Regions from separate parts of the Stenotrophomonas sp. AB1(2024) genome, predicted to be linked through region 1. Evidence: riboswitches for the same ligand, from Rfam matches in the RefSeq annotation. Region 1 holds a riboswitch; the other holds the start of a gene.
The links. Region 1 has a riboswitch for thiamine pyrophosphate ahead of WIX41_RS09995 (TonB-dependent siderophore receptor). Riboswitches for the same ligand answer to the same signal wherever they lie in the genome.

Region 1 (15,903 bases):
GCGGATCAACCCTTCGGAGACCTTCGCGCCCGGCCGGTTGAAGCCAAAGAACGGCCCGGTGGCCACGTCCAGGAAGAACTGCGCGCGGTCGGCCAGGTAGGCGCTGCGAAAGCCGTCGAACACGTCGATGGGCAGGCCATCGGGGTTGTCGGCGGTCTTGAGCATGATCGGCGGTACCGCGCCCATGAGTACCGCCTTGGCCACGCGCCCGGTGCCATGCCGGCCGATGTAGCGCGCCACTTCGCCGCCGCCGGTGGAGTGGCCGACCATCGTCACCTCGCGCACGTCCAGGTGCTCGAACAGCTGCGCCAGGTCATCGGCGTAGGTGTCCATGTCGTTGCCGTCCCACGGTTGGCTGGAACGGCCGTGGCCGCGCCGGTCGTGGGCGATGCAGCGATAGCCGTGGCTGGCCAGGAAGAACATCTGCGCTTCCCAGGCGTCGGCATTGAGCGGCCAGCCATGGCTGAAGGACACCACAGGGCCACTGCCCCAGTCCTTGTAGTAGAGGGATGTACCGTCGGACGTGGTGAAGTGGCTCATGGCGGCCTCGGCAGAAGGGGACGTGGGCAGCCTCCCACGCAGGCGCAGGGGCGGCATCGGTCGTTCGGGCGCGCGGTTCCCCCACGCGGGGGCTGCGGCGCCGTCGCCCCCACATGGGGGATCTACGTACAACCCGGCCGGCGGCGGCCATCGGTCCGCACCGGCGCTACACTTGCCAGCAGCACGACGCCGCGCCGTGCACCGGGAGAACGGCATGCTCGACCGCCTGGCAGTGCTGGATGAGATTCTGGAGAGCCACGCCGAAGCGCTGGGCCGGGACTTCCATCCCTACCGCAACCACACCTACCGCGTGGCCAATTTCCACTGGTGCATGCTGCCCGGCACGGTGCACGATCTGTACGCCTTGTCGGTGGCCGCAGCGTTCCATGATCTTGGGATATGGACCGCTGGCACGTTCGATTACCTGGCGCCTTCCGAAGCGCTGGCCCGACAGTACCTGCTCGGGCAGGACCGGCCGGAGCTGGTGCCGGTAGTGGTGGCGATGATCAGCGAGCACCACCGGATCTCGCGCGTACCGCCCGGGCAGGATCGTCGCATCGAGGCGTTCCGCTGCGCCGACTGGATCGATGTATCGCTGGGCCTGCTCCGCTTCAGCCTGCACCCGGATGACTTCACCCGTATCGTGGCGCAGTTTCCGCGGCTGGGGTTCCACCTGCGCCTGGTGCAGTTCTCGCTGCGGCATGGGCTGCGCCATCCGCTGCGGCCGTTGCCGATGATGAAGCGCTAGCGCGTGCGGGGTCATTCGTCCACGGAGCATGCCGCGCACCCGGCAACGCGAAACCACGCGATCAGGCAGGCCCGCTCCAATCTCTCCAACGCTTGCATTGCCAAACCTAACACTGTTAGATTCGCCCCCTAACAACGTTAGGTAGAAGCCCCCAGTGCGTCAGCCCATCGCCCGGGACAACATCGTCGGTGCCGCCTTCAAGATCCTCGACGAGGCCGGCATGGAGGGGGTGACCCTGCGCAAGGTGGCCTGCACGCTGGGCATCCGCGCGCCGTCGCTGTACTGGCACTTCAAGAGCAAGCAGGCGCTGGTCGACGCCATGGCCGACGCGATGATCGTGGACGTGGCCCGGCACATTCCGGACGGCCAGCCCTGGCGGCAGACCCTGCTGCAGATCGCCCGCGAGTTCCGGATCGCCTTCAAGGCCCGCCGCGATGGCGCGCGGGTCTACGCCGGTACCTTCCTGGCCACCGAGAACGTGCTGCGGGTGGGCGAAGCCAGCATCACCGCATTGGTCGGTGCCGGGGCATCGGTGCGCTTTGCCGCGACCACCGCGATGGACCTGGTGTACTACACGATGGGCTTTGTCATCGAAGAACAGTCCTGGCCCGGCGACGGCAGCATGGAGGCGCTGGGCGAGGCCTTCATGGCCCTGGCCGAAGCGCGCTTCCCGCATTGCTGGGATGCCCGCGAGGTCTGGAGCGAGGTCGATTTCGACACGCGCTTCGAGCAAGGCCTCGGCCTGATGCTGGATGGCATCGAACTGCGCCTGGCCCGCGCCCCCTGATTCCCTTTTCTCCCGTTACCGCTGTTCCGACACGGAAGCTCACTGATGCGCGTTTCACTTTTCCGCTGCACCTCTCTGCTGCTGATGGCCACGCTGCTGGCCGCCTGTGGTGACAAAGACGACAAGGCCGCCGCTGATGCAGCCGCTTCCTCGGCATTGCCGGTATCGCTGGCCACCGCCCGGCAGCAGCCCATGGCGCGCACCGTGCTGGTGTCCGGCCCGGTCACCGCCTATGAGGAAATGCAGCTGGGCGTGGAAATCAGCGGCCAGCGCGTGACCGCGCTGCTGGTGGACGTGGGCCAATGGGTCAAGCAGGGCCAGGTGCTGCTGCAGCTGGACCACCGTACCCTGGACAGCGAACTGGCACAGGCCGATGCCTCGTTGAAGCAGGCGCAGGCGGCGCAGGAACTGGCGCGCCTGAACTACGAACGCAGCGCCAAGCTGGCCGCCCAGAAGCTGATCAGCGAAAGCAGCCTGGACGAACTACGCGCCAACCGCATCAATGCCGAAGCCCAGACCGCCACCGCGCGTGCGTCGCGCGATGCTGCGCAGCTGCGCCGCGACTTCGCCGACCTGCGCGCGCCGGCTGACGGTCTGATCTCCAAGCGCCTGGTGCAGCCCGGCCAGGTCGTATCGGCCGGGACCGAGCTGCTGCGCCTGATCCGCGATGGCCGCCTGGAATGGCGCGCCGAGCTGCCCGAAGACCAGCTGACCGGCGTGGCCGTGGGCAACACCGTGGAGCTGCCCTACGCCGACGCCGTGGTCACCGGCCGCATCCGCGCGGTCACCCCGGGCGTGGATGCGCAAACGCGCACCGGCACGATCTTCGCCGACCTGCCCGAACCGGGCACGCTCAAGCCCGGCGTGTATGTCGAAGGCCGGATCGTCACCGGCGAAGGCCAGGCGCTGACCATTCCAACCGCCGCCATCGTGCAGCGCGACGGCCACAGCTATGTGTTCACGGTGAACGACAAGCAGCAGGCCGCGCGCCTGCGCGTGCGCACCGGCCAGGCCGTGCAGGGCCGCACCGCGATCCTCGAGGGCTTGAAGGCCGGCGACCGCGTGGTGGTCGATGGCGCCGGCTTCCTGGGTGAAGGCGACCGCGTGCGCGTGGTGGCCGATGCCAAGGCGAGCGCCAAATGAATATTTCCGCCTGGGCGATCAAGCGCCCGTTGCCTGCGCTGCTGATCTTCTTCGTGCTCTGCGTGGCCGGCCTGTGGGGCTTCCACCAGCTGCCCGTGGCGCGCTTCCCCGATATCGCCTTCCCGATGACCACCGTGACCGTGACCCAGCCGGGCGCCTCGCCCAGCCAGCTGGAGGCCGAGGTCACCCGCAAGGTCGAGGACTCGGTGGCCACGGTCAACAACGTCAAGCGCGTGATCTCCTCGGTCAGCGAAGGCGTCAGCACCACCAGCATCGAATTCCAGCTCGAGGCCGACCTGGCCACCGCGCTGGACGACACCCGCGATGCGGTCACCCGCATCCGCACCGACCTGCCGCAGGACATCCAGGAACCGGTGATCTCCAAGGTGGACATCGGCGGTTCGCTGATGACCTACGCGCTGGTCGCCCCGCACATGACGCCGGACGAAGCCAGCTGGTTCGTCGACCGCGACGTGTCGCGCGCGATGTATGGCGTGCCGGGCGTGGCCCGGGTCACGCGCGTCGGCGGCGTGCAGCGCCAGGTTCGCGTCGACCTGGACCCCAATGCGTTGATCGCGATGGGCATCACCGCCGGTGATGTATCCCAGCAGCTGGCACGCATCCAGGTCGAACGCGCCGGCGGCAAGGCCGAGATCGAAGGCGCCCAGCAGACCATCCGTACACTGGGTACCGTCGGCGATGCGCAGGCGCTGCGCGATTACTCCATCGCCTTGCCGGATGGCCGCGCCGTGCGCCTGTCCACCCTGGCCAATGTCACCGATGCCGCCGCCGATCCCACCGAAGCGGCACTGCTGGATGGCAGGAAGGTAGTGGCGTTCTCGATGTCGCGCACGCGCGGCTCCAGCGAAGTGAAGGTCGAAGCGGGTGTGCACACCGCGCTGGACCAGCTCAAGGCCAGCCACCCGGGCATCGACTTCCGCCTGGTCACTACCGCCATCGATGAAACCCACCGCTCCTACGACTCGTCGATGACGATGCTCTACGAAGGCGCGCTGCTGGCGCTGCTGGTGGTGTGGCTGTTCCTGCGCGACTGGCGCGCCACCTGGGTGTCGGCGCTGGCGTTGCCGCTGTCGATCATTCCCACCTTCGCGGTGATGTACTTCTTCGGCTTCACGCTGAACATGATTACGCTGCTGGCGCTGTCGGTGGTGGTCGGCATCCTGGTCGACGATGCGATCGTGGAAATCGAAAACATCGTGCGCCACCTGCGCATGGGCAAGCCGCCGTTGGAGGCCGCACGCGAAGCGGCGGGCGAGATCGGCAACGCGGTGATCGCCACCTCGCTGACCCTGGCGGCGGTGTTCGTGCCGGTGGCGTTCATGCCCGGCATCGCCGGCAAGTTCTTCCGCGAATTCGGTTGGACCGCCGCCACGGCGGTGCTGTTCTCGCTGCTGGTGGCGCGCCTGCTCACCCCGATGATGGCCGCTTACCTGCTCAAGCCGCACGGCGAAGAGAAGCCCGAATCGAAACTGATGACCTGGTACCTGGGCTGGGTGGACGCGGCGCTGCGCCACCGCGGCCGCACGCTGTGGCTGGCTACCGGCCTGTTCGTGGCTTCGCTGGCGCTGGTGCCGTTCATCCCGGCTACCTTCATCCCGCAGTCGGACCTCGGCCGCAGCAACCTCAACCTGGAACTGCCGCCGGGTACGCGCCTGCAGGAAACGGTGGCCGTGGCCGAACGCGCCCGCGCGCTGCTCAAGGACATGCCCGAGCTGAAGCAGGTCTACACCGCCGTGGGCGCCGTGCTCGACCTGGGCGATCCCAGCGCCACCGGCGTGGGCGAAGCGCGCAAGGCCACCCTGGTGCTGGATTGGGGCCTGGCCGATGACCGCGACCGCGATCAGCGTGCGCTGGAACGCGACGCCCGCCAGCGCCTGGCCGACCTGCCCGGCGTGCGCGTGAGCTATGTCAGCTCCGAGCCGGGCAACCTGCTGCAGCTGGTGCTGTCCGGCGATGACCCGCAGCGCCTGCAGGAAGCCTCCACCGCATTGGAGCGCGACCTGCGCGGCATCCAGGGCCTGGGCAGCGTGACCTCCACCGCCTCGCTGCTGCGCCCGGAACTGCAGATCGTGCCCAACGCGGCGCGCGCTGCAGATCTCGGCGTCGCTACCCAGGACATCGCCGAAGCGGCGCGCATCGCCACGGCCGGCGACTACGAGCAACGCCTGGCCAAGCTCAACCTGCCTGATCGCCAGGTGCCGATCCGCGTGGGCTTTGCCGAGGCCACGCTGGCCAATCCGGCCCTGATCGGGCAGCTGCGCGTGCCCGGTCGCGATGGCCCGGTGCCGTTGGCGGCCGTGGCCGAGATCCGCCAGGGCAGTGGGCCCTCGCAGATCTCGCGCTACCAGCGCCAGCGCAACGTGACCCTCACCGCCGAGCTCAATGGCCGCCCGCTGGGCGATGTGATGACCGAAGTACAGGCCCTGCCCAGCGTCAAACAGCTGCCGCCGGGCGTGACCTTCCTCAACACCGGCGATGCCGAGGTGTTCGTGGAACTGTTCATCGGCTTCATGCTGGCCATGGCCGCCGGCTTGATCTGCATCTATATGGTCCTGCTGCTGCTGTTCAACCACGCGTTGATGCCGGTTACCATCCTGGCGGCGGTACCGTTGTGTGCCGGTGGTGCGTTCGGTGCGCTGCTGATCACCCAGAACATGCTTTCGTTGCCAGCGCTGATCGGGTTGTTGATGCTGATCGGCATCGCCACCAAGAACTCCATCCTGCTGGTGGATTACGCGGTGATGGCCGAAGACGAGCACGGCATGAGCCAGCACGATGCGTTGATCGACGCATGCCGCAAGCGTGCGCAGCCGATCATCATGACCACGCTGGCGATGGGCGCCGGCATGATGCCGATCGCACTGGGTTTCGCCGGCGATTCCAGCTTCCGCGCACCGATGGCGATTGCCGTGATCGGCGGCCTGATCACCTCCACGCTGCTCAGCCTGATCGTGATCCCGGCCGCGTTCACGGTGATGGACGATCTGGGCGAATGGATGTCGCGGAAGTTCCGCCACAAGTCCACGCACAAGGCGCATTGATGCGGTGGCACGGCGTCGCGCGGACGTCAGCTGACTGACAGTCGGCGCTACCGGCGGTCGTCGCCATGACGGTGTCATGGCGACGTAACCGCTTCCGCCAATACTGCCGGCCGACCCCACTGCCGCGCCCATGACCGATGCCTACTGCTGGCCGCTATCCCCGCGTCTCCCTGCTCGCCCTGCTGCTCTCCGCTTCCGTGCAGGCCATCGCCGCCGAACCAGCCCCTGCCGATGATGCGCGCACGCTGGACCAGGTGCAGGTCATCGGCCAGGCCACCAGCTTCGCCAAGACCACCGTCAGCCAGGAAACCCTCCAACGCCAGCAGATTCTGGGCAGCGTCAACAACGCGCTCAACGAACTGCCCGGCGTGGTGGTGAGCGAAGCCGATGCCACCGGTTCTTCGGTGTGGGGCACGCAGATCAGCATGCGCGGCTTCGTCACCAACCGCGATACCCAGCAGATCGGTACCACCATCGATGGCCTGCCCAACGGCGGTTCCGGCTATGGTGGCGGCTCACTGGCCAACCGCTACATCGACACGCTGGACCTGGAGACCATCGAAGTCAGCCAGGGCACGGCGGATATCTCCTCGCGCTCCAACGAAGCGCTGGGCGGCACCCTGAACTTCCTGACCAGCGATCCGTTGCAGGAGCAGCGCCTGCGCATGGTTGTCGGTGGCGGCGACAACGACGCGCGCAAGTACTACGTGCGTTATGACACCGGCGTGCTGGGCGGCCATACCCGCGCATGGGTGAGCGCTTCGTCGGCGCGCGTCAATGACTGGATCGACGGCAGCGGCCACGTCAGCAACGACCACCTCGCTGCGAAGTTCATCACCGAACTGGATCGTTGGACGTTGAGCGGCTATGCCTCATACAACGATGCCGATGAACCCGAGTACACCAGCGTCACCCCCGAAGCCTTCGCCACCAACCCCGACCGCGATGGCCTGACCGGTACGCTCACCGGCATTCCGTACCTGGACCAGAACTACCGCTCCGGCTCGCGTGCGCTGCGCGAGAACACCTTCGGCTACCTGCGCGGCGCATTCGACAGCGGCAATGGCTTCAAATTCTCGCTCACCGGTTACGCACACAAGATGGAAGGCCGTGGCGACTGGCTGCCGCCTTACCTGGTGCAGGCACGCGACGACGGCGCGGGCGCGCCGGAACCGGAATACCTCGGCGGCAACACCGTCTACGGCGGCAACGCGCTGGGCCAGTTCTACTTCGTCAACCCCGATGGCAGCGCCGCGCAGATGCGCGCCGGCTGCGTGCCGCGTGCCGGCTTCAGCGCCGAGTACGACCCCAACTGCTACGCGCCCGGCGTGCAGGGTGTGCAGTCCTACCGCCATTCGCACTACGACAACGACCGCGCCGGCTTCACCGCCGACGTGGAATGGAAGCAGACCCTGGGCACGGTCGACAACACCGTGCGTGCCGGCGTGTGGCTGGAGCAGTTCGACCGCAGCGTGCGCCGCGACTGGCACCGCCTGCTCAACGTGGGCACCGACATCAGCTTCGACCACCAGCCGTACTGGGTGCAGTTCGAAGACCGCTACAAGACCGACGAGCAGATGTACTACGTAGAAGACGTGGCCCGCTTCGGCCCGTTCAGTGCCCGCGTGGGCGTCAAGCAGTTCTTCGTCGACCAGAAGCGCAACCGGGTGATCGGCAGCGCGGAGAACGTTCGCTCGGACTCGAAGTCCGATCCGCTGATTTCCGCTGGCGGCACCTGGACCCTGCCGGTGGACGGGCTGGAACTGTTCGGCGGCTTCTCGCAGAACTTCGCCGCCATTCCGTCCGGCGTGCTCGGCGAGACCGATGCGCAGCGCTTCTCGCGGGTGGAGCCGGAAACGGCCGACAACATCGAGCTTGGCCTGCGCGTGAGCCGCTGGCCCTTGACCGGCTCGCTGACCCTGTACAACATCAAGTTCGACAACCGCATCGTCTACCTGCCCGCGCGGCTGGCCGATGGCATCGATTACCTGGACGAGACCGATGGCGTCTATGAGAACTTTGGTGGCGTGGAAAGCACCGGCCTGGAAGCCGCGCTCGGCTATGGCTGGGACAACGGCTGGCGCATCAATGGCGCCTACACCTACAACCGTTCCAAATACCTGGGCAGCGGCAACGTGGCGCGCGATACCGAACTGGGCATCGTCGACGGTGCGCAGGTGATCGGCCAGCCCAAGCACGTGCTGGTGGTCTCGGCCGACTGGCAGGGTGAGACCTGGAACGTCGGCCTGTCCGGGCGCTACCTTGGCGAACGCTACCTGGATGCAGCCAACGACAACCGCCTGCCCTCGGCCACGGTGTTCAACGCCAACATCGGTTTCGACCTGCAGAGCCTGTCGCCGAAGCTCAAGGGCGTGGGCGCCAGCTTCGTGGTCAGCAACCTCACCGACCGCCGCTACCTGGCCGGCGTGGATGGCAGCGATTCGGCCTTCATCGGCGCGCCGCGCACGGTGGGCTTCTCGGTCCGGGTCGACCTGTGAGCCCAGCGCGCCCGCCCGTGGCCGACAGCGGCCGGCGCCGGCTGCTGCAGGCCGGGCTGGCCGGTGGCCTGGCGGCGCTCATGCCCAGCATCGCGCGGGCGGCGGCGATCGCCCCGCATGCGCGCAGCCGCAGCCTGGAAGACGTGCAGCACATCGTGGTGTTCATGCAGGAGAACCGCTCCTTCGACCACTACTTCGGCACGCTGCCCGGCGTGCGCGGCTTCGGTGATCGCTTCGTGGTCCCGGCCGCCCCGTTGGCGGCCGGGCAGCCACGCCGCAACGTGTGGCTGCAGCCCAACGCAGCCGGCACCCACGGCATCGCGCCGTTCCCGCTGGATACCGCCGCACACTTCGGCTACATGCGCGTGGAAGGCACCCCGCACACCTGGCCCGATGCGCAGCGCGCGTGGGACCACGGGCGCATGGTGCACTGGCCGGCGGCCAAGCAGGACCACGCGATGGGCTACTACCGCCGCGATGACATGCCCTTCCAGTTCGCGCTGGCCGAAGCGTTCACCGTGTGCGATGCCTACCACTGTGCGATGCAGGCCGGTACCAATCCGAACCGGCTGTTCCTGTGGACCGGTCACAACGATCCACACGCACGCGGCGGCGGCCCGGCGGTAGCCAACTCGCATGACAATTTCCCGGAGCTCGGCGGCAACCCCGATTCCTACACCTGGACCACTTATGTCGAGCGCCTGCAGCAAGCGGGTATCCACTGGCGGATCTACCAGGACATGGCCGACAACTTCACCGACAACCCGTTGGCCGGCTTCGAACCGTTCCGCCAGGCCTGGCGCGGCGCGTCCGGCCATGACGTGGCACTGCGCGAGCGTGGGGTCAGCACGCGTGGCCTGGCGCAGCTGCGCGAGGATGTGTTGAACGGGCAGCTGCCGCAGGTGAGTTTCATCATTGCCGATGCCGCCGGCAGCGAACATCCCGGGCCGTCCAGCCCTGCGCAGGGCGCGGCCTACACCGCGCGCGTGCTGGATGCGCTGACGGCGGATCCGGAGGTGTGGAGCCGCACCGCGCTGCTGCTGATGTTCGACGAGAACGACGGCTTCTTCGACCACGTGCCGCCGCCCGCGCCGCCATCGCGCGATCCCGCCGCAGCGGGGGGCTGGGCGGGTACTTCGGCGGTGTCCACCGACGGTGAATACCACCTGCATCCTTCGCCGGGCAACGAGAAGGCCGATCCGATCGATCTGCGTGGCCGGCCCTATGGGCTGGGCCCGCGCGTGCCGTTGTACGTCATTTCCCCCTGGAGCCGCGGGGGTTGGGTGGATTCGCAGGTGTACGACCACACCTCGGTGATCCGCCTGATCGAGCGCCGCTTCGGCGTGGCCGCCCCCGACCTGTCGCCGTGGCGGCGCGCGGTGAGTGGCGATCTGACCGGTGCCTTCGATTTTGCTGCATCCGATACGCGGCCGTTCATGGCGTCGCTGCCGGCGACGGTTGCCGTGGCCGCGCGTGCGGCGGCACTGCCGGGGCGCACGGTGCCGGCGCTGCCGGCAGACCTTGAACCGGCGAAGCAGGAAGCGGGGGTACGCCCGGCGCGCGCGTTGCCCTATCGCCCCCGGGCGGATGTCGCGGTGGATGCAGACCGCACGAACGTGCAGCTGACCCTGGGCTGCGAAGGTGCAGCAGCGGTACTGCATGTCTACGACCGGCTCCGCCTGGATGCCATTCCCCGTCGCTACACGGTAGCGCCCGATGCTCCCCTGCGGGACCACTGGCCGATACATGCACAGGAAGGTTACGACCTGTGGTTGCTGGGCCCGAACGGCTTCCACCGCCAGTTCCGTGGCGAGGCCAACGCCGGTGCACCGATGCAGGCTTCAGTGCGCGGCGACGGCGACCAGCTGCTCCTGCAGCTGCGGAACACCACATCCAGCGTGCAGGCGATCACCGTGCGCGGCGGCGCTTACCCAGGCCACATGCCGGAACGTGAGCTGCAGCTGGCGCCGGGGCAGGCGCTGGACCTTCGCTGGAATGCCGGCGCAACCGCCAACTGGTATGACCTGGAGGTCCGCCAGCCCGGTGTGATGCAGCGGCTGGCCGGCCGCATCGAAGACGGCCGGCCGGGCAGCACCGACCCGGCACTGGGCACCGAGGCGATGCGCTTCCTGCTCGACTGAGGGATTACGCGCCGCCCTTGGCGGCGCGTTCGATCAGTTTCCAGCCATTGCCGGATGGATCGCGGAAGCCGGCATCCACCGTGCCATAGCGTGCCACCGGCTCCTGCATGAACTCCACGCCGGCCGCGCTCAGGCGTTCGTAGGTCGCCTTGCAGTCGGCCACGGTCAGCACCAGCGGCGGCATCGCCCCTTTGGCCACCAGGGCATTGAGCGCCTGCGCAGTGGCAGCGTCGTGTACCGGCGGGCCGGGCCGGAACAGGCCCAGCTGGAAGCCGGGCTGGTCGGGGTGCTGCACGGTGAGCCAGCGGTAATCGCCGTTACCGGCATCGGTGTGCACCACAAAGCCCAGCTTGCCGACGTAGAACGCGAGTGCTTCATCCTGGTCGCGCACGTACAGGCCGACCGTTTCAATACCCTGGTTCATGGGACCTCCGTTGTTGATGGCTCCTTTTTACCGGTCCCGCCGCCCAGCCGCTTCTCCGAAACTGAGGTCTTGAGATCGGGCCGGCTGGCCGCGCGCGCGATGCACTCCGGCGCCTGTGCGGCCGTGCCAACGGCGAGGCTGGCGCGCAGCTGGCCCGGGCTCTGCCCGGTAATGTCGCGGAAGATCCGCCCGAACGTACCCAGGCTGCTCCAGCCGGTCTGCAGCGCGATGTCGGTGATCGGCAGGTCGGTGTCGCGGCACAGCGCCACCGCGCGTTCGATGCGCCGGGTAAGCAGGTAGCGGTGCGGCGGCAGCCCGAAGGCCTGGCGGAACTGGCGGGCGAAGTAGGCCTCCGACACCGCGCTGACCTGGGCCAGCCGTGCGACCGGCCACGCTTCGTGCGGGGCGCGGTCCATATGGTCCTTGGCCCGCAGCAGCCGGCGCAGCAGTTCAGGGGTCTGGTTCATCCGCGCAAGCCTAGCGCGGTTTCAGTGCAGCCCCTGCATGGCCTGCCGCCGACCACGCGCGCAGGCCCATCACGGCCAGGCCGACGAACACCAGGTACAGCCCGGCGGTGACATCCAGCGACTTGGCCAGGTACATGCCCACGTAGACCACGTCCACCACGATCCACAGCCACCACGTGGCCACATGGCGGCGTGCCTGCCACCACTGCGCCACCAGGCTCAGCGCGGCCAGCATCGCATCCAGCCACGGCAGCGCGGCATCGGTCCAGCTGTGCATGGCCGCGCCCAACGCCACGCCGAACACGATGCCCACGCCCAGGTCGCGCAGCAGCCGCCGGCGCGGCAGCGGCACGATCACGATCGCGCCGTCCTGTTCGGCATGGCGGTGCCAGCTCAGCCAGCCGTACAGCAGGAAGGCCCCGAAGGCGACCTGCAGCAGGGTGTCCGAATACAGCCGCGCTTCGATGAACACCACCGCATACAGGCCCACCGCGAGCAGGCCCACCGGCCAGGCCAGCATGCGCCGTTGCGCCATCAGCCATACACCAAGCAGGCTGGCGGCAACGGCGGTCCATTCGAGCAGGGTCGCACTCACAGCCCGAAGGTGACCGACAGGCGTGCCTGGCGCGGTGCGCCGGCGAACAGGTAGTAGTCGCCGTAGCTGCTGCCGGTGTCACGCCAGTAGAAGCGGTCGAACACGTTGTCCACCGACAGGGTCCAGGTCACCGGGTGTTCGCCCAGTGCATGCTGGAAGCGCACGCCCGCATCGAATACCGAATACGACGGTGCCTTGACGCTGCCATCCACCGTGGCCGCGTTGGACGAGGCATAGCGCCAGCCACCGCTCACGGACAGCCCGGAAACGAACGGCAGGGCGTAATCCACATGCACCGCAGCGCGCACCTTGGGCACGTTGACCAGCTGCTGGCCATCGTAGAACGCGGTGCCGGCATCGCGGGCGCGCGCCTGCAGCAGGCTGGCGCTGGCGGTCAGCGCCAGCCGGTCGGTGACCTGGCCATTGGCGGTCAGCTCCAGCCCGGTGTGGGCCTGGGTGCCTTCCTGCACGAAGGTGAAGCCGGCATCGCTGTCGTCCGGCTTGGCGTACTGGAACGGCTGGGTGGTGCGGAACACTGCCGCGCCCAGCATCAGGCCATCGGTGGCGGCGTATTTGACGCCCAGCTCGCGCTGGCGCGATTGCAGGGCCGGCAGGAAGGTGCTGCCGTTGGAGGTCCAGAACGGCGCTTCCTGGCCCAGCGACAGGCCTTCCACGTAACTGGCGTAGACGTTGATCTGGTCGGTGGCCTGCCACACCAGCGCGGTCTGCGGCAGGAACCGCGACAGGCGGTTGTGCCGCTCGGGAGTGCCGCGCTTGTCGTAGGCGCGCTCATCAAGGCGCACGTAACGGCCGCCGGCCAGCCACTGCCAGTCATCGCCGAAATGCATGCGGTCCAGTGCGAACACCGCGCGCTGCCAGCTGTCCAGCCGGCGTGCGGACGGACCCGGCTGCAGCGGCGAGGGATCGAACACGGGGACCTGTGCGTCGGCGATGTTGGCGGTGCCCACGTACTCGTTGACGTTCTGGCGCTTGTCCACGGTGCGGTGGAATGCACTCAGGCCGACCGACAGTTCGTGTTCGACCGCGCCGGTGGACAAGCGGCCGCGCAGCTCGCCGCGCGCCTCATCGTTGCGGCGGGTGTCGTCGGGGCTGCGGTAATCGTAGATGTCGTAGTCGCCGTTGGGCGCGAAGTAGTTGCCCGGCACGCTGCCATCGGCGCAGCCGGCGGCGTAATAGCAACCGTAGGCGAAGGCGACGTTGTCCTGGATCACCGAGCGGCTGTGGCCCACCGACACGCGCGACTGCCAGGCAGGGCTGAAGTCGTAGGTATGCAGCGCGGTGAGGTTGGTGCTGCCGATGCCCACCGGCTGCTGCCACGGCTGGTGGCCAAGCATGCGGCTGCGGTCCACGCCGCGCGGCAGTTCGCTGCCGCCCAGCAGCTGGTAACCGGACGCCGAGCGCTGCGCGCTGGTCTGGTAGTTGGCATCCACTTCCAGCTTGCCGTGTTCGCCGATCAGCCAGTCGGCGGCCAGTGAATAGAAGTTGCGCCGCCCATCGGCATGTTCGATGTAGGAGGACGTGTCATCCCACGCGGCGTTGAAGCGCAGCCCGAAGCGCGGGGTGAGCCAGCCGCCGACGTCGACCGCCGCGTAGCGCGAGCCTTCCGAATCGGTGGCCAGGGTGAGGTTGCGGACATCGGCCGGGCGCTTGCCGACATAGTTGATGATCCCGCCCGGCGCCAGCACGCCGGCGGCAAGACCCGCTTCGCCCTTGAGGATTTCCACCTGCTGCACGTTCTCCAGCGCCAGCCGCTGTTCGCCGGCGATGGACAACCCGTTGAAGCGGTAGCCGGTAGCCGGGTCCAGCGCGAAGCCGCGGATGGCGATGTTCTGGTAATAGCCCACCGGGGCGTAGCTGTCGCCCAGGGAGGCGTCATGCCGGGCCAGCTCGGACAGGGTGCGCACCTGCAGGCGGTCCAGGAACGCGCTGTCGAGCACGTTGACCGAGGCCGGGGTGTTCTTCCAGTCGGCGCTGCCGAAACTGCTCGACGATGCCAGCGGCGCGGCGGGTTTGCGCGCCTGCACGCGGATGCCGGCCAGGTCGGTGGGCGAACGCTCGCCTGCCGCCGTACCGGCTTCACTGGCGTAAAGCGGCAGGGCGGCGCAGAGGGCGGCGGTCAACAGCGTGAGGCGGTAGCAGCGGTTCATTCGATTCGTCATCAGCCAAAGGAGACGAAGCGACGGCGCGCACGCGCACCGGCCTGGAAGGACGGTGCGCTCGCTGCTCCAAGCTCCCTACGCCGGTGCAAACCGGATCAGGTTCCAAGGGACTCTCTCAGCCTGGCAACGCCAGGCACCCCCGCTTCAGCGGTCATTTTCACACCAATTGCCCGCCGTGGCGACCCCGCCGGTTCAGGCAGCGGCGTGCAGGACATCCAGCAGGGCCCGGCCCGGGCGGCTGGCGAACCAGTCTGCGTGGCCCAGCAGGAAGGTATGCCAGGCCACGTCGGCATTCGCCGGGGAGCCGGTAACCCCTTGGAAGTACTCGATTTCCGACAGCGCAAAGTCCAGGTGCACGATGGGCAGCAGGTCGGCCAGCAGGTGCACCTGGGCGGCCGACAGCGCGCGCACCTGGCGGTAGCCGGCCAGCAGCGCCAGCGCGATACCGGCATGCGCCACCGGGCCGGCACTGCCGCCCTCCAGCCACGCGATGGCGTTGCGTTCGATCGCGGTGGCCAGGTCGAACAGCGCGCTGGTCGGCGAGGCCAGGCCGAAATCGAAGATGGTGCTGATCGTCGCCTCCGGGCCCTGCCCCTGCCAGAGCAGGTTGGAGCTGTGCCAGTCGTTGTGGCCCCACAGCACCGGTTCGGCGGCCAGCCGGTCGACCAGTGCCACGTGCCAGGGCAGCACCGTGCGTTGCAGGTCGTGTTCCCAGTGCTGCCTGGACAGGTAGGTGGCCAGCCCCGGGCGGCCAGCCAGGTCGCGCTTCAGCAGCGCCACGGGATCGTGGGCACGGATCAGGTCATCGCGGGCCACCAGCAGGTGCGTGCTGCGCTGGGGGGCGTGGTAACCGGCCGCCGCCAGATGCACGCGGGCCAGCATGGCGCCTGCCGCGCGCGCCTGCGCGGTATCGCCCAGCGGTGTCCATGACGGGCTGTCGCGGTACAGGTCATGGCCGTCGCCTTCGGCGTGCAGTTCATAGGTCCAGCTGCCGTGCTCGATCGCGCTGGCACCGTCATGGGCGTGCAGCACCTTCACCACCGGCAACCCGGCAGCGGCAAGATGCGCGATGAAGCGATGTTCTTCGGCCAGCATATCGGCCGTGCGCACGCTGCAATGGTGGCGCTTGACGAAACAACGCCGTGGCCCGCACTGCACCAGTGCGGCCGCTGAAAACGGCCGCGGGCTGTGCCACAGCGCGCGGCAGTCTCCATCAAGCGCCGGGTAGTGCCCGCGCAGCCAGGCCAGTTCGGTGTCGCTGATCGCCGGCCAGTCCGCGGCGATGTCGTCGTTGTCCAGGCCCTGCACGCGGTGATCG
Region 2 (15,903 bases), 600 kb from region 1:
TGCGCTGGGCGGGCTGTTGATCGGCACCATCGTGACCGGCCTGTTCGTGGCGATTTCGATGACCACCGGCGGCGGCGCCTGGGACAATGCCAAGAAGTACATCGAAGATGGCCATTTCGGCGGCAAGGGCAGCGAGGCGCACAAGGCGGCGGTGACCGGCGATACGGTCGGCGATCCGTACAAGGACACCGCCGGGCCGGCGATCAACCCGCTGATCAAGATCATCAACATCGTGGCGCTGTTGCTGGTGCCGTTGTTGTAGGACGTATCAGGTGCACCCGACCAACGGTCGGGTGCACCTCCCGCACCCTGCTCACGCCAGGCACGCAGGGCCGGTTCGGTTGCGCGCTGATCAAGCGCGCGGGCGGCGCACCGCACGGACCTTGCCGCTGCGCCCGCCACCGGCGTAGAACAACCCTGCACCGTCTGCCTCCAGCCCGCTGACATGCATGCCCGCGGGCATGCGCAACTGTTCCAGTACCTGCCCGCTGCCAGCATCCACGCGACGGATGTCGCTGCGTTCGCCATCATCGGTGCCATGCCAGAGCTGGCCGTCCACCCAGGTCACGCCGGTGACGAAGCGGTCCGATTCGATCGTGCGCAGCACCTTGCCCGTGGCTGGATCGACCTGATGGATGCGGCGTTCGCGGTACTGCCCCACCCACAAGCTGCCCTCGGCCCAGGCCATGCCCGAATCGGTACCGGCGCCGGGCGACGGAATCGAAGCCAACACCTTGCCGGTCTGTGGGTCGATCTTGTCGATGCGCGCTTCGGCGATCTGGTACAGGTGGGTGCCGTCGAATGCGGTGCCGGCATCGCAGGGTACGGCCAGCGTGCGAACCGGTTTGCCGCTGTCCGGTTCCAGGGCGAGCAGCGCCGTGCCGGTGGCGGCCCAGACATGCGTGCCATCGAAGCTGACGCCGTGGATGCAGTCGGCACCGTCGAAGGGACCGTATTCGTGCACCACTTCGGCGTCGCGCACGCGCGGGGCAATGGCAGGGCTCAGCGTTTCAGTATTCATTGCAGCGTCTCCTGGCACATCGGAAGGGGTGCCTGCCAACCACCCTAGTCGCCCGGCAGCGAGGCGGGGAGTAACAAGATCGTCGTGAATCCGGACAGCGGCGCGGCCAGCCAGCGCTGCGTGCGCCCACGCCCGGTCGCGCGCACCTGGCCGGTGCTTTCAAGCGACACCAGCGCGCGCTGCACCGTGCGCTGGCTGGCGCCCAGCGCCAGGGCCAGGGCCGAGCTGGACCAGGCCGCCCCATCGCCCAACAGCGCAGCGACCGCGCCCGGTTCCCCCTCGATCGGTGGCATCAGTACCGCAACTTCGTTGCCGGGCGCTGCCACCAGCCGGTAACCGCCAGTGGTCGCTTCGACCTGAAGCAGCCCCTGCACCGCAACGCGGACACGCCCGATTTCCACACGCAGCCGCGCGCGGTGGGTGTGGTCGCCATCGCGTGTGCGGAACACATCAGCAATCAATACGTCCCGTTCGACATCCCCGGGCCAGGCCTGGCCCAACGCACGCAGCAACGCGAACAGCAGCGGCCGCCGTGCCAGTGGCCGCCAGCGGCCGCCCACCCACAGGCCGCGCCGGCAGCCGTCGACCACGCAGGCCGATGAGGCAAGCAGATGCTGCACTGAATGCAGATCCAGCAGGCGGTCAGTACTGTCGCGCGCCACCCGACGCGCTGCCGGCTGGGCGAGGTGGATGCGTGCCTGCGCGACTTCCGCCTGCAACGCTGTGATGCCCGACGCCTGCGCGGCAGCGGTCGCCGCTTCCAGCGCGGCCGCTGCCTGCGGCACCTGCAGCGCACGTGCAGCCAAGGCCGCTTCGGTCAGGCCGGCCATGGCTGCCAGGGCCGGCGTCAGTACCTGCGACTGCAGCTGCGCCAAGGCCGCTTCGGCTTCCTTCCGCCGCCCAAGCAACAACCAGCGGCGGGCCAGGATCAACCATGCCTGCAGCGCATTGTGGGGATCGGCACGGGCCTCCAGTGCACGGGCTGCAGCCAGCAGTGGCGCGGGGCTGCCGGCCAGATCACGCAGCGCCAGCCCCACTTCCGCCTCGGCGACGACACAACGCGCCCGGGCCAGTACCTCGTCGGTACCGAAGCCGCGCCAGGCCAGACGCAGCAGTTCCCGAGCCCGTTCCAGCTCGCCCAGCTGGGCCATGGCGACACCGCGCAGTGCCAGTGCCGGCGGATCACTGCGCAGGGCCACATGGCCCAACGCCGTCAGTACATCGCCTGCGGTAAGGGCACGTGCGGCGGCGGCAAGCAGGGAGTCCATGCGTGCAGGCTAGCGCAGGCAGTCTCCCAGCGCCTCGAACAGGGTCTCCCCCGTACCGGGAAGACGCTGGAACAGCGGTTGCGGTCCCTCCATTGCCGCCAGCAACGCCGCTACGGTGGTTCCGCCCCCGATCGGGAAATGGCACAGCCAGGTCGGTTGCTGCCGCTGCAGCGCCCCGGTCGACGGATCGACCCGCAGCTCGCTGGCGGCAAATGCCCACCCGCAGACGTTGACCCTGCCAGTGGCCCGCTCGACCGAGCAGCGCAGCTTCAACGGTTGGTAATCGGTGTATTCACCTTCGCAGAAGGTGTCGGGACAGACGTCGTCGAACCCGGCTTCAAGGCGGTGGCGCAGGTCCCGGAACGCGGACCAGTTCGCCTGCGGCGTGGGGTAGTCGACCAGGTCGACGTGCAAGGGCGGAACACCCGCTGCGGCGCGCGCCGCCGAGGCAGGAAGCAGGAACAGCAGCGCGGCGGACAACAGGGAACACCGGATCAGCAAGGGAATGACAGGCATGGTGGTTCTCCTCGGGTCAGGACATCAGGGCAGGCAGCGGCGCAGCACGTCGAACAGCGACTGCGACGAGCCGGGCAGGCGGTTGAACAGGTAGCCGGAACTGTCCGGCTGCAGCGTGGTCATGGCCGAGAGGAACGCCGCCACCGGCAATCCCGGCGGCAACGGCACCGGGCAGTACCACTGGCTGAGCTCGGTGGTGATCGCCCCGTTGCCGGGGTGCACCCGACTCTGGCTGGCGACCACGGCAAACCGACAGGCGTGGATCTGGTCCTGGCGGGTATCGACCACGCAGTTCAGGCGCAGCGGGCGGTAGTTGTCGAACGCGCCTGCGCAGAAGGCATCGGGGCAGGCATCGGTGAACTCGCTGGCCAGCCACCGGTTCAGGTCCTGGTAGGCGGTGTCGTCGGCGGGCTCGCCGGGTTCGAGGCGCTCGGCCAGATCGATGTAGCGCGGCGGGCTGGCCGCGGCCGGGCCCGCAACGGACAACGCCAACAGGATCAGGCTTGCCAAGGGCAGCGACGGGTGGCGGGAAGGCAGGGAAACGGTCATGGGCGGACTCCGTGAAGGGAGTTCCACCGTGCGCCTGCGCGCGCCCCGGCGGGATCAGGTGGGTGCGCAGGCGCAGGTCGGTGATCTCCACTGCGGCCGGTCGGATACCCCCCACCCTGCACGTTGGCCGGCAAAGGCATAAAATGGGAGGTCTTATCGCGCATCCCCCCTCTCGGAGCACACCATGGGTCTGGAACTCGTCTCGCCCGGCAAGAATCCGCCGGAAGAAATCAACGTCATCATCGAGATCCCGAAGGACTCGGAGCCGGTCAAGTACGAAGTGGACAAGGAAACCGGCGCGATCTTCGTCGACCGCATCCTTTCCACCCCGATGCGCTACCCGTGCAACTACGGCTACGTGCCGAGCACCCTGTGCGGCGACGGCGATCCGGCCGACGTGCTGGTCGTGCTGCCGCTGCCGCTGGTGCCGGGTTCGGTGGTGCGCTGCCGTCCGGTGGGCGTGCTGAAGATGAGCGACGAGGCCGGCGGCGACGAGAAGATCCTGGCCGTGCCGATCTCCAAGGTGTTCAGCGGCTACGCGCACGTGGAAGACATCGAACAGGTGTCCAAGCACTGGCTGGAGCGCATCGGCCACTTCTTCGAGCACTACAAGGACCTGGAAAAGGGCAAGTGGGTCAAGCTGGACGGCTGGGGCGGCGCCGCTGAGGCCAAGCAGATCCTGGTGGAAGCGCACCAGCGCTACCTGTCCAGCAACAGCTGAGACTGAATGACCACCGCTCCGGCGCCCAGCGGCGGAGCGATGGCCATCACGTTTTTACAATGAGGCCCATCACTGTTTGGGCCGAATTGGGTACATTGCGACTTCTACACCGTCCACGGTGCATTCCACCGTGGTCACCCAGGGGACTGTGTCGTGCGTATTCTGCTAGTTGGGGACGAAGCCAGCCTGTCGGCTGAGCTGTTGGAATTCATTGCCGATCTTGGGGAAGAGTGGCAGCCGTTGACGGCCGCCGATGGCCAGACGGCCATGAGCATCGTGGCGGCTTCGCCGGTCGATGCGGTCATTGCCTGCCCCACCCTGCCCGATCTGACCGCGACCACGCTGCTGGGCCAGATCCGGACCCTGCGCCCGGAGACGATCCGCATCGCGCTGGTCGAAGCGCCGCAGGGCAACCGGCCGCCGCCGGCCCGCCTGATCGGCGTGGCGCACCGGTTCCTGCCGCTGCCGCTGGCCCCCGAAGTGCTGCTGGAAGCGCTGACCAGCCTCGAAGAGCTGCGCGAACTGCTCGACAGCGAGCGCCTGCGCAGCGCCATTGGCCGCATCGAGAAGCTGCCCTCGCCGCCGCACCTGTACCTGAGCCTGACCCAGGCGCTGGAGCACGACGACGACACCGACACGGCCGACGTGGCCAAGCTGGTCTCGGCCGACCCGGCGATTGCAGCCAAGGTGCTGCAGTTGTCCAATTCGGCGTTCTTCAACAGCGGCCGCACCATTTCCGACCTGCGCAGCGCGGTGACGCGGCTGGGCCTGGCCACGCTGCGCGACCTGGTGCTGGCCAGCGAAGTGTTTTCGGCGTCGGCGTTGTCCGGCGCCGAGCGCAACGCGTTGCAGCAACGTGCGCTGATGGCGTCGCGGCTGGCCGCCAAGCTGCTGCCGGAATCGAGCGCCGAACTGGGCGCGACCGCCGCGCTGCTGGCCGATATCGGCCTGCTGCTGCCGGGCGTGCGCAACGAACGCAGCGAGCCGGCCAACGATGCCGACCCGCGCCCGGGCCACAGCGAAGCCGGTGCCTACCTGCTGGGCCTGTGGGGCCTGCCGATGCCGATCATCGAAGCGGTGGCGTTCCACCTGCAGCCGCAGCGTTCGAACACGCGCAGCTTCTGGGTGACCGGCGCGGTGCACGTGGCGCTGGCGCTGGTCAACGGCGACCCGGTGGACGAGGAATACCTGCAGCGTGCCGGCGTGCTGGGCAAGCTGCCGCAGTGGCGCGATCATGCCAATGGGTTGATGGGGTTGGCTGCAGCTGACGCCTGATTCCTTTTTACGGAAGGTCAACAGCCGGCCAACGGCCGGCGCTACCGAAAAAGCCGACCTCGCAGGTCGGCTTTTTCTTTGCTCTTCGGGCAAAGAAGAAGGGCGGGCCTTGCGGCCCGCCCTTCTTTCATTGCACCAATGCTTCGATGGATCAGAAGCGCTGGGTGTACTTCATGTACAGGAAGCGACCAATATCGAAACCGCCGTAGTAGGCGAAGCTCGAATTCGGTGCCGAGTACATCAGCGGACCCTTGTGGTCGAACACATTGTTCGCGCCCAGGGCGATGGTGGCATCCCACGGCGCCTTCCAGCTGACCTGCAGGTCGTGGAAGGTGTTGGAGCCGGTCTTGCGCAGCGGATCAGCTTCGCCATTGGCCATGTGGTCCGGCGCATTGCACCAGAACTCGCCGGTGTCGATGCAGCCTTCCTTCATGCCCGAGTAGTAGCGAGCGGTGTAGTTCACACCGAAATCGCCGTACTGCCAGTTCACGCCCAGGTTCGAACGCACGCGGAACAGGCCGGCTTCGCCGACGCGACCGATCATGATGTTGTCGCCGGCAGCGTTCTGGCCCTGCTCGTCGTACTTGGCCATGTAGCTGGTCTGCCAATCGATGTTGAACTGGCCGATGGCCAGCTCCGGCAGACGGTACTTGATGCCCAGGTCGTAACCTTCGGTTTCCATCATGCCGAGGTTGGCGGTGCCGTAGGTGATCGCGCTGACGTGGCCGTCATCGGCACGCACGACGCTTTCGCAACGCGCGCTGTTGCCCAGCACGTAGCAGTCACGCAGGATGCGGTCGACGCTGTCAGCAATGATCATGTTGCTGATTTCGTAGCGGTACCAGTCCAGCGAGACGTCCAGGCCCTGCACCCAACGCGGGCTCCAGACCAGGCCCATGGTCTTGCTCTTGGAGGTTTCCGGCGACAGGTTCGGGTTGGCACCCGAGATGAACTGGTCACCCGACTGGCACGGCAGGGTCGAGCACGGCTTGTTGCCCTGGCCCAGCTGCACGTAATCGGCCGGAACGCCAGCGGCGGAGCAGGCGGCATTGCCGGCAACGCTGCCCGGCGCGGTGGTGCCGCACGGGTCGATGTACGACTCGAAGCTCGAGCTCAGGCCACCGTACAGGTCGCTGATGGTCGGAGCGCGGAAGCCCTCGGCGTAGGTGCCGCGGACCAGCAGTTCATCCAGCGGACGCCAGGTGATGCCGAACTTGCTGTTGGTGGTGCCACCGAAGTTGCTGTAGTCCGAATAACGGCTGGCAACGTTCAGGGTCAGTTCCTTGGCGTACGCCATGTCGGCCAGGATCGGCACGTTCAGTTCGAGGTAGACCTCGTTCAGATCGTACTCACCCTGGGTCGGCTTCTGGCCCAGGCCGGTGGACATGCCCGACTGCGCGAAGGCGTCCGGCACGTAGCTGCCCTGTTCCTTGCGGTGCTCCACGCCCACGGCGAAGCCGAGGTCGCCAGCCGGCAGGGTCACGATGGAACCGGCCAGGTTGGCGGTGAAGCTGGTGGTCTTGGTTTCACCACGGGTGGTGTAGGTCGGGAACAGGAAGCTCACCAGTTCCGGATCCGACAGCGAACCGGCGCCGGCAACGCCGTACGGCAGCAGCGGGTTCCACGGACGGCAGTCGCCCAGGGTCGGGCTGGCGGCGGTGCCGCAACGGGCAACGCCGCTACCGTCGATGAACGACGGGCCCAGCGCCTGCTCGGCGGCGATCAGGCTCATGTCGCCGTAGTTGGACTTGACCGACTCGTTGCGGTTCCACAGCGCGCCGACGTCCCAATCGAAGGTCTTGCCGGCCAGCTCGAAGTAGCCGCTGACAGTCGGGGCGAAGCGCAGGGTCTTCAGCTGGCTGTCGGTGGTGCGCGGCACTTCCCACAGGCGGCGACGGAAGTCGACGTTCTGGCCAACCGGATTGAAGGCGCTGCCAGCGGTCAGCGGGGTGCCGAACGAGGAGGACTGGTACGGGTAACCGGCGATCTGCTGGAACGTCTTGCGCTCGTTGTAGAGCACGTCGGTGTTCAGGCTGATGGTGTCGGTGAAGTCGTAGGTACCGTTGACGTACAGCGACTTGCGCTCAACGCCGGTCAGCAGGGTCATCTGCTCGTTGGAGTTGGCGTACTCGGCCGGGGTCAGCTCGTGGTAGTCGTTCGGGTTGTTCGGGTTGCCACCCTGGTTCAGGGTCTGCCACACCGCCGTCTTGGAGGTGCGCGAGCAGTCGGAGGCCAGCGGGTTGCACCAGCTGCCGTTCTGGCTGATCGGGCTCCAGTCGTCCGGAGTGGACAGCGGGCCCAGGCCGCCATCGCGGCTGTACCAACGGTCCTTGGCCCACACCGGATCCTGCTTGTTGTACTCGGCCGACAGCGTCAGGCTGCCGCGTTCGCCGGTAGCACCCAGGGTCATCGCGTAATTCTGGGTTTCACCGTCGCCCTTGTCGTACTGGCCGACATAGACGTTGGCTTCGCCGCCATCGAAGTTCTTGCGGGTGATCACGTTGACCACGCCGGCAATGGCGTCGGAACCGTAGATGGACGATGCACCGTCCTTCAGGATCTCGATGCGCTCAACAGCCGACATCGGGATCTGGCTCAGATCCTGCAGACCGGCGGTGGTGGCGCCCAGGCGCTTGCCGTTCATCAGCACCAGGGTGCGCTCGGCGCCCAGATTGCGGATGTCGACGTAGTAACCGCCCACGTTCTCGCCCGAAGCCAGCGATTCCGAACGCGAGATGGCCGGCGAACCGGCCGAGGTCAGGTTGTTGAGCACGTCTGCGACGCTCGAGAAGCCCTGCTTTTCCAGGGTTTCGCGGGTCATCGTCAGGATCGGCTGCTGGGTCTCCATGTTGGCGCCGCGAATACGCGAGCCGGTGACCGAGATGCGATCGAGGTCAGTGGTGCCGGAGGCTGCTTCCTGTGCCGAAGCGAAGCTCGGCACGAGCGCCAGCGCAATGCCGGCAGGCAGAAGACCCAGCCGCACTGCGGGAGTACGAAAATTCATCAATCTCTCCAAGGTACGTTAGTAGCGTGTTAAACCGCCTCGGAAAGTTACGATTGCGTTACCGTTAATTATTTGCGCGATGCAACCGTACTCTTTGCCGACTTTGGCGAAAGCGATCCACCGGTCTGCCGATAGCCCGACGCCGACTGGCCGTAACGGGCGCGGAACGCACGCGCGAAGCTGCAGCAGTTATCGAAGCCGCTGGCTGCAGCCACTTCGCCGATCATCATGTCGGTGTCGCGCAGCAGGTCCGCCGCGCGCTCCAGGCGCAGGCGCGCCGACAACGACTGCGGGCTCTCTTCGTACAGGCTCTGGAACGTCTTGGACAGGTACCAGCTGGAGAAGTTGGTCAGCTCGGCCAGTTCGCCGATGCGCACCACGCGGTGGCTGTTGCCTTCCAGGTACAGGCGCGCACGCTGCATGCGGCCGAACACCTGGCGCTTGCGGATGCGCGAACGGCCCGGGCAACGCTGCACGCCGGTGGCCATGCCACGCTGCATCGACGCCAGGTGCAGCAACACCGGGCGCAGGGCCTGCGCGGGCTGGCCGCTGGCCAGCGCATCACGCCACAGGCGCAGCGCCACCCGCACTTCGCCGCGCGTCATGCTGCCGCGGCCAGCGTACAGGCTGCAGTCGGCCAGCTCGCCCAGTGCGCGCAGGGCCTCGGGTGCCAGGCTCAGGCCGATGCACAGGCCATCGCGCCCCGCCTGGATCATCGGCCTGGATTCCTTTTCGAACGCGATCCACTCGCGCTGGCGCAGGCGGAAGCGGCCCTCCTTGGATTCCACCCACGCGCTGCCCCGCAACTGCATCCACACGGTGAAGGTGGTGCCAGCGGTCTGCAGGCTGCCCAGCCGGGCCACGCCCAGGCAGGTCGGCAGCAGACCGTCGTCGACGATCTTGTCCAGGGAGAGCGATTGGCCGCGATCGGCGAGGGAAAGCTGACGCATGACGTACACCGGGGTTTGCCGTTACGGGGCACCCGTTTTGCCAAATCAGGCCGTCTGCGTCAGGACGATTCGACGAGATTGATCCGAAATCGTCACGACGCCATCACGAAAGAAGTACGAAGACTACTTTCCCTTCCAGAACAACTGGTTGGGTGCCAACGAGAACACCGGGCGCGTCGGTTCGGGCAGCGTCATCACCCCGATGTCGGCGCCATCGGCGACCGCCAGGGCCAGGTACAGCGCGCTGCCATCGGGCTGCGCGCTGAAGCCGTTGCCGGCGCTGAGCCGATGGGCATCCAGGCAGTACCCGGCACCTTCGGAGGGATCGTTGATCCGTGCGAACACGGTCGAACAGTCGGCCCGGCTGGACAGGTAGTCCAGGCTGCCGCCACGGGCCACCGCCCAGGCACGGTAACGCCAACGCGAAGGCCGATCCTCGCTGACCTGCTGGATGCTGGCCGGCGTCAGCTGCAGATCGGCCGACCACAGCCCCCCTGCCGCCAGACGGGTGAACAGCACGCGCTGGTTGGCCGCATCCAGGCGCGCCTGCGATACCCCGTCCACGTGGCCAAGCAGTTTCCACGGCGCAGCGCGGCGATCGAACAGCAACAGGCGCATGCGCTCGTCCTCGTCGCGTTCCACCACCAGCACGTGGTCGTTATCGCCGGCATACAGCGCCTGCAGCGGCTGCGCCACTGGTACCGGCAGCGCCACGATCTGTTCATCGCGCGGCGAAACCTCGTAAATCACCGGTCGCGCCTGCGCATCGCGGCCGGACACCAGCAGGCGCGTGCTGTCCGGGGACCAGTCGGCGGATTGGCGGGTTTCCGGGCGCAGGCCGTCCACCGGGCGCAGCGACTCGGGGCGGGACAGGTCGGCCCACCACAGGCCGTAGTTGCCCGAACGATCGGAGGTGAACACCAGTTGCCGGCCATCCGGGGCCAGCATCGGCTGGCCATCGCGGCCGTTGGAGGGGAACAGGCGTTCTGGCGTACCCGGGCGCCCGTCCTTCACCGGGACCCGGAACAACCCGAACTGCGCCTTGCGGTGCACGAAGGCCAGCATGTTGTTGCTGCGCGACAGCGCCGGAGACTGGGCATCGTCCAGCCCAACGTCGCGCAACGTACGCGTCTGGGTATCCAGTTCGTACAAGCGCGCTTCGCTGTCCACCCGGCGCCCGAACACGATGTGCCGGCTGTCGCCGCGCCAGGCCCAGCCACGGATCTCCGCCGAATCGTTGGTGAGCTGTTCGGGCACGCCGCCGCCGGCTGGCATCCGCCACAGGTCGCCGATCTGCGGGTTGCGCACGAACACGATCCAGCGGCTGTCCGGCGAAAAACGCGGCGCGTAGTCGAAACTGTCATCGGCCATCGGGTAGTCGATCGAGGCCCAGGCGCCGCTGGCGATGTCCAGCACGCGGATGCCGCGATGGGCATGGCGACCGGACAACGAGCCGAACACCAGCCCGCGCCCGTTGGGCGTCCAGTCGAAACTGAGCAGCTCGGTGCCGTCGCAGCGCGTCACGTGGCGGATCGCGCCGCCCGTGGCGCTGGCGATCAGCACCTCACAGCTGGCGTCCGGCCCGAATCGCGCAAACGCGATATCGCGCCCGTTCGGCGACCAGTTGGGGAAGCGGTCGGAATGACCCGAAGGCGTGTCGGCAAGCAGGCGCGCCGGTGCATTGCCGGAGGTCTGCACCTTGATTGCGCTACCGCCGCCCACGGCGTCATCGGCCTCATAGGCGACCTGCGAGCCATCCGGCGATACGGTCGGGTAGGTTTCGAAGCCCGCCGTGGCGGTGATCAAACGATACGGACGCTGCGGGCTGCCGACCACGCGGCTGCCATCTTCCAGCACGCCACTGCCACCGTGCTCCTGCGCTGGGCGCTGCAGCAGCAGCGCGGTGAGCACCAGCAGTGCAACGGCCATGGCCAGCCCGATGGCCAGGAACACATGGCGCCGTGTGCGCCGCCAGTGGCTGCGCGGACGCGGCACGGGGCTGGCAACGGCAGATTCCGCGGCCAGCGCGTGGCGTTCATTCTCATTCGGGGCCGGGTCGGCATCGGCCACAGGCTCGACCAGCGCCGTCACCGGCTGCAGCAATCGATACCCGGACTTGGCGATGGTCTCGATGTAGGCCGTCCCCGCCTCGTCATCGCGCGAGAACACCTTGCGCAACTGGGTGATGGCCTGGGTCAGCACGTCGTTGGTAGGCAACGTATCGGGCCAGACCTCGGCGAACAGTTCCTCGCGGGTCACCACCGCACCGGGAACACGCATGAGCACCCTGAGCACGCCCAACGCCTTGGGCGTGAGCCGGCGCGGAAGGCGCGCGCCCTCCACCACCACCTCACGCGACGACAGCGTGATGGTGCAATCGCCGATCCGGAAGCGGTCGGCAGCGGGTGTCTCACTATCCAGGTTGATCATTCCGGTGCTACGCACAAACAACTGAACAACAGGAACGCAGCATTCATCGAATCAACCACCGATCGAACGAACCGCCAGATTCCGCACAAGGCATCAGCGCAAAGGGCAAAAACACTGAAGCGCGCGAATACTAGCCTATGCCGGTTAACTGCGCCTATGCGCGCAGAGGACATCAGGCCTCTCTCGCCGACGAATCCACATAAATCGCTTCAACATTCGCGCCCTCTGGCGCGATTTTTTTATCTGCGATTCAGTAATATTTTATCGTCTATTCAGTTTCGCGCGTTACGGATCATGGTCAGCCCGACCAGACGCGACACCACCAACGCTACGTACATCACGCCTGCAAACTGTGCCAGCATCACCAGTGCGCGTGCCTGCGGGTGCACCGGTACCACGTCGCTCAACCCCACCCCCGACAACAAGCTGAAGCTGAGATAAAGCAGCTCCATCCAGGTGCGCAATTCGCTCTCGCTGGTGGCCACGAAACTGCCCGGATACCAGTACTGGCACACCGCGAAAGCAAACGCGAATGCCCAGGCCAGCAGTGTGAAGGTAGCGCCTGCGGCGAATAGTTCGTCGCGGGTCACCTTATGGTCCTGCAGCATGTACGCGATCAGGCTGCCGGCAGTGTAGAAGTACAGCAGGCATTCGAGCAGCTGCGCGGTGGTGACCAGCGCCGGTCGCCCCAGCAGCGCCCCCGAAACGGAGAACACCACCGAGGGGATGGCCAGCAGCAGCGCCAGCCACATCCCCAGCGGACTGCGTCGCACCACCCACAACGCCAGGCCCAGCACCGCGATGCCGAAGGCGCCGAACAGCGCGCGGCTCGCCCCGGACTCGTCCATGGCCGGGTACAGCAGCACGCCCAGCAACTGCACGCCCAGCAGCCAGGCCGAGGGATGCCGGCGGGCGATGGCCAGCCATCGGGTGGTGCGTGCTATCGCCATCGTCGTGGTCCTCGCCCCTGTGTCGGTGGGCCGAAGCTTACCGGCTGCGGTGCCGAGGCAGCATGATGGCCATGCTGCCCCTCCCCTGCTTATTCCTGCCGGTACACCTGGGCACCCTGCGCGCGGAACTCGGTCGACTTCTCGGCCATGCCCACCGCCAGCGCCTCCTGCTCGTCCAGGCCCTGCCCGGCCGCGTAGTCACGCACGTCCTGGGTGATCTTCATCGAGCAGAAGTGCGGCCCGCACATCGAACAGAAGTGGGCCAGCTTGTGCGCGTCCTTGGGCAGGGTCTCGTCGTGGAATTCGCGGGCCTTCTCCGGATCCAGGCCCAGGTGGAACTGGTCTTCCCAGCGGAACTCGAAGCGCGCCTTGCTCAGCGCGTTGTCGCGTACCTGCGCGCCCGGATGGCCCTTGGCCAGGTCGGCAGCATGGGCGGCGATGCGGTAGGCCATGATGCCGTCACGCACGTCCTGGCGGTTGGGCAGGCCCAGGTGCTCCTTGGGCGTCACGTAGCAGAGCATGGCGGTGCCGTACCAGCCGATCATGGCTGCACCGATGGCACTGGTGATGTGGTCGTAGCCCGGCGCGATGTCGGTGGTGAGCGGCCCCAGCGTATAGAACGGCGCCTCGCCGCATTCGCGCAGCTGCTTGTCCATGTTCTCCTTGATCAGCTGCATCGGCACGTGGCCGGGGCCTTCGATCATGGTCTGCACGTCATGCTTCCAGGCGATCTTCGTGAGCTCGCCCAACGCTTCCAGTTCGCCGAACTGCGCGGCATCGTTGGCATCGGCGATGCAACCTGGGCGCAGGCCGTCACCCAGCGAGAAGGTCACGTCGTAGGCCTTCATGATCTCGCAGATATCCTCGAAGTGCGTATAGAGGAAATTCTCGCGGTGGTGGGCCAGGCACCACTTGGCCATGATCGAACCGCCGCGCGAGACGATGCCGGTAACCCGGCGTGCGGTGAGTGGCACGTGGCGCAGCAGCACGCCGGCATGGATGGTGAAATAGTCCACGCCCTGCTCGGCCTGCTCGATGAGGGTGTCGCGGAAGATTTCCCAGCTGAGTTCTTCGGCGCGGCCATCGACCTTTTCCAACGCCTGGTAGATCGGCACCGTACCGATCGCCACCGGCGAGTTGCGCAGGATCCATTCCCGCGTTTCGTGGATGTGCTTGCCGGTGGACAGGTCCATCACCGTATCGCCGCCCCAGCGGATCGCCCATACCAGCTTTTCCACTTCCTCGGCGATGCCCGAAGACACTGCGCTGTTGCCGATGTTGGCGTTGATCTTGGTCAGGAAGTTGCGGCCGATGATCATCGGCTCGCTTTCAGGATGGTTGATGTTGTTGGGCAGCACCGCGCGCCCGCGGGCGATCTCTTCGCGCACGAACTCCGGCGTGATCGAGGCCTGGATGGAGGCGCCGAACGATTGGCCCGGGTGCTGCATCAGCAGCGCCTTGTCGCCGATCGCCTCGATGCGCTGGTTCTCACGGATCGCCACGAATTCCATTTCGGGGGTGATGATGCCGCGCCGCGCGTAGTGCATCTGGGTGACGTTGGCGCCGGCCACGGCGCGGCGCGGCTGCAGGCGCGAAGGGAAGCGCACCGCATCCAGGCGTGTGTCGGTTTCGCGCGACCGCCCGAAGGCCGAGCTGAGCCGGTCCAGCAGCTCGGTGTCGCCCCGTTCGGCCACCCAGCCCGCGCGCAGCGCCGGCAAGCCGGTGGACAGATCGATGCGGGCATCCGGATCGGTGTACGGGCCGGAGGTGTCATACACGGTCACCGGCGCGTTCTCTTCGCCGCCGAACAGGGTGGGCGTGCGGGTCAGCGCGATTTCGCGCATCGGCACCTGCAGGTCGCTGCGTGAGCCCTGCACATGGATCCTGCGCGAGCCGGGAATGGGTCGCGTGACCGATTCAGACAGCTGCTGGGCCTGTTGCTGCAGGGCGGAAGGGTGTGCGTTCATCGGGCATCGTCCTGGGTTATCGGTGCGAGGGTTCGCACGGCAAGGGACGAAGCGGCGGCGCACGGCAGGCGCACGGCGCGCGGTTTCCAGGCGGGGGCTGGGCGGCGCGGTGCATCGGCTGTTGCGAAGCTTCCCTACGCCGGTATCAACCGGATCAGGTTCGAAGGGACTGTCTCAACCGTGGCCACATGGCCGCGGTACCCCCGCTTCGGGGCGGATTAGACCACAGCTGCGCCCGGTTTGTGCAGCCGGTGGCGACCGGCACGGGAAATGTGAACAGCCCGGTCATGCTGCCTTGGCTACACTGCCGCGCATGGTATTTCGACTTTCCATCGCGCTGGTGGTGCTGCTGGTGCTGGCCGCCGGCATCGCCCCGGACCCGTTCAACGAGGTAGTGCGCGGCGGCCTGGTGCACATCATCCGCAGCGCCGGCTGGCTGTACCTGCTGGTGGTGTTCATCACGCTTTCGTTCCTGCTGTACCTGGCATTCGGCCGGCTCGGCTCGCTGCGGATCGGCGGCGAAGACGCCGAACCGGATTTCTCCAATGCCAGCTGGATGTCGATGCTGTTTGCCGCCGGCATGGGCATCGGGTTGGTGTTCTGGGGCGCGGCCGAACCGGTCTCGCACTTCGTCACCCCACCCGAAGGCCTGCCCCCGCAGAGCATGGAAGCGGCCCGCGCCTCGATGCGCTATGCGTTCTTCCACTGGGGCCTGCACCCGTGGGCGATCTATGCGCTGATCGGGCTGGCGATGGCCTGGTTCCAGTTCAACCGCAATGGCCGCGGGCTGATCAGCGACCTGCTGCAACCGCTGATCGGCGTGCACCACCGTGGCTGGATCGGTACGGTTGTCAACGTGGCGGCGGTGGTGGCCACCGCGATCGGCGTGGCGACCACGCTCGGTTTCGGCACCATCCAGATCGCCGCCGGGCTGCAGCGCGTGTTCGGCATCCACGCCGGCGCGCCGCTGCAGCTGACCATCATCGCGGTGGCGTTCGTGCTGTACATGGCCTCCACCGCCAGCGGCGTGCACCGTGGCATCAAGTGGCTGTCCAACTTCAACCTTGGGCTGGCCGCAGTGCTGCTGGCACTGGTCCTGGTGCTGGGCCCCACCGCCTTCATCTTCGATACGTTCACCACCACCATTGGCTCCTACCTCAACCAGCTGGTGACCATGAGCCTGCGCATGTCGCCGTTCTCCGGCAGCACCTGGGTGGCCGACTGGACGATCTTCTACTGGGCGTGGTGGATC

Region 2: another riboswitch for thiamine pyrophosphate. It lies ahead of thiC (phosphomethylpyrimidine synthase ThiC); the one in region 1 lies ahead of WIX41_RS09995 (TonB-dependent siderophore receptor).

What each region holds. Positions count from the first base shown of each region.
Region 1 is NZ_JBBHKO020000001.1:2,169,117-2,185,019, forward strand. It holds gene WIX41_RS09945 (alpha/beta fold hydrolase) at 1-540, opposite strand, end outside; gene WIX41_RS09950 (hypothetical protein) at 755-1,288, shown strand; gene WIX41_RS09955 (TetR/AcrR family transcriptional regulator C-terminal domain-containing protein) at 1,443-2,075, shown strand; gene WIX41_RS09960 (efflux RND transporter periplasmic adaptor subunit) at 2,121-3,218, shown strand; gene WIX41_RS09965 (efflux RND transporter permease subunit) at 3,215-6,280, shown strand; gene WIX41_RS09970 (TonB-dependent receptor) at 6,418-8,778, shown strand; gene WIX41_RS09975 (phosphocholine-specific phospholipase C) at 8,796-10,919, shown strand; gene WIX41_RS09980 (VOC family protein) at 10,924-11,343, opposite strand; gene WIX41_RS09985 (helix-turn-helix transcriptional regulator) at 11,340-11,810, opposite strand; gene pnuC (nicotinamide riboside transporter PnuC) at 11,821-12,393, opposite strand; gene WIX41_RS09995 (TonB-dependent siderophore receptor) at 12,402-14,573, opposite strand; TPP riboswitch at 14,641-14,736, opposite strand; gene WIX41_RS10000 (phosphotransferase enzyme family protein) at 14,778-15,903, opposite strand, start outside.
Region 2 is NZ_JBBHKO020000001.1:2,769,268-2,785,170, reverse strand. It holds gene WIX41_RS12600 (sodium-translocating pyrophosphatase) at 1-262, shown strand, start outside; gene WIX41_RS12595 (hypothetical protein) at 353-1,021, opposite strand; gene WIX41_RS12590 (helix-turn-helix domain-containing protein) at 1,066-2,289, opposite strand; gene WIX41_RS12585 (hypothetical protein) at 2,299-2,805, opposite strand; gene WIX41_RS12580 (hypothetical protein) at 2,830-3,354, opposite strand; gene ppa (inorganic diphosphatase) at 3,539-4,075, shown strand; gene WIX41_RS12570 (HDOD domain-containing protein) at 4,229-5,350, shown strand; gene WIX41_RS12565 (TonB-dependent receptor) at 5,502-8,354, opposite strand; gene WIX41_RS12560 (helix-turn-helix transcriptional regulator) at 8,423-9,304, opposite strand; gene WIX41_RS12555 (winged helix-turn-helix domain-containing protein) at 9,428-11,734, opposite strand; gene WIX41_RS12550 (ion channel) at 12,007-12,684, opposite strand; gene thiC (phosphomethylpyrimidine synthase ThiC) at 12,774-14,651, opposite strand; TPP riboswitch at 14,765-14,866, opposite strand; gene WIX41_RS12540 (BCCT family transporter) at 14,965-15,903, shown strand, end outside.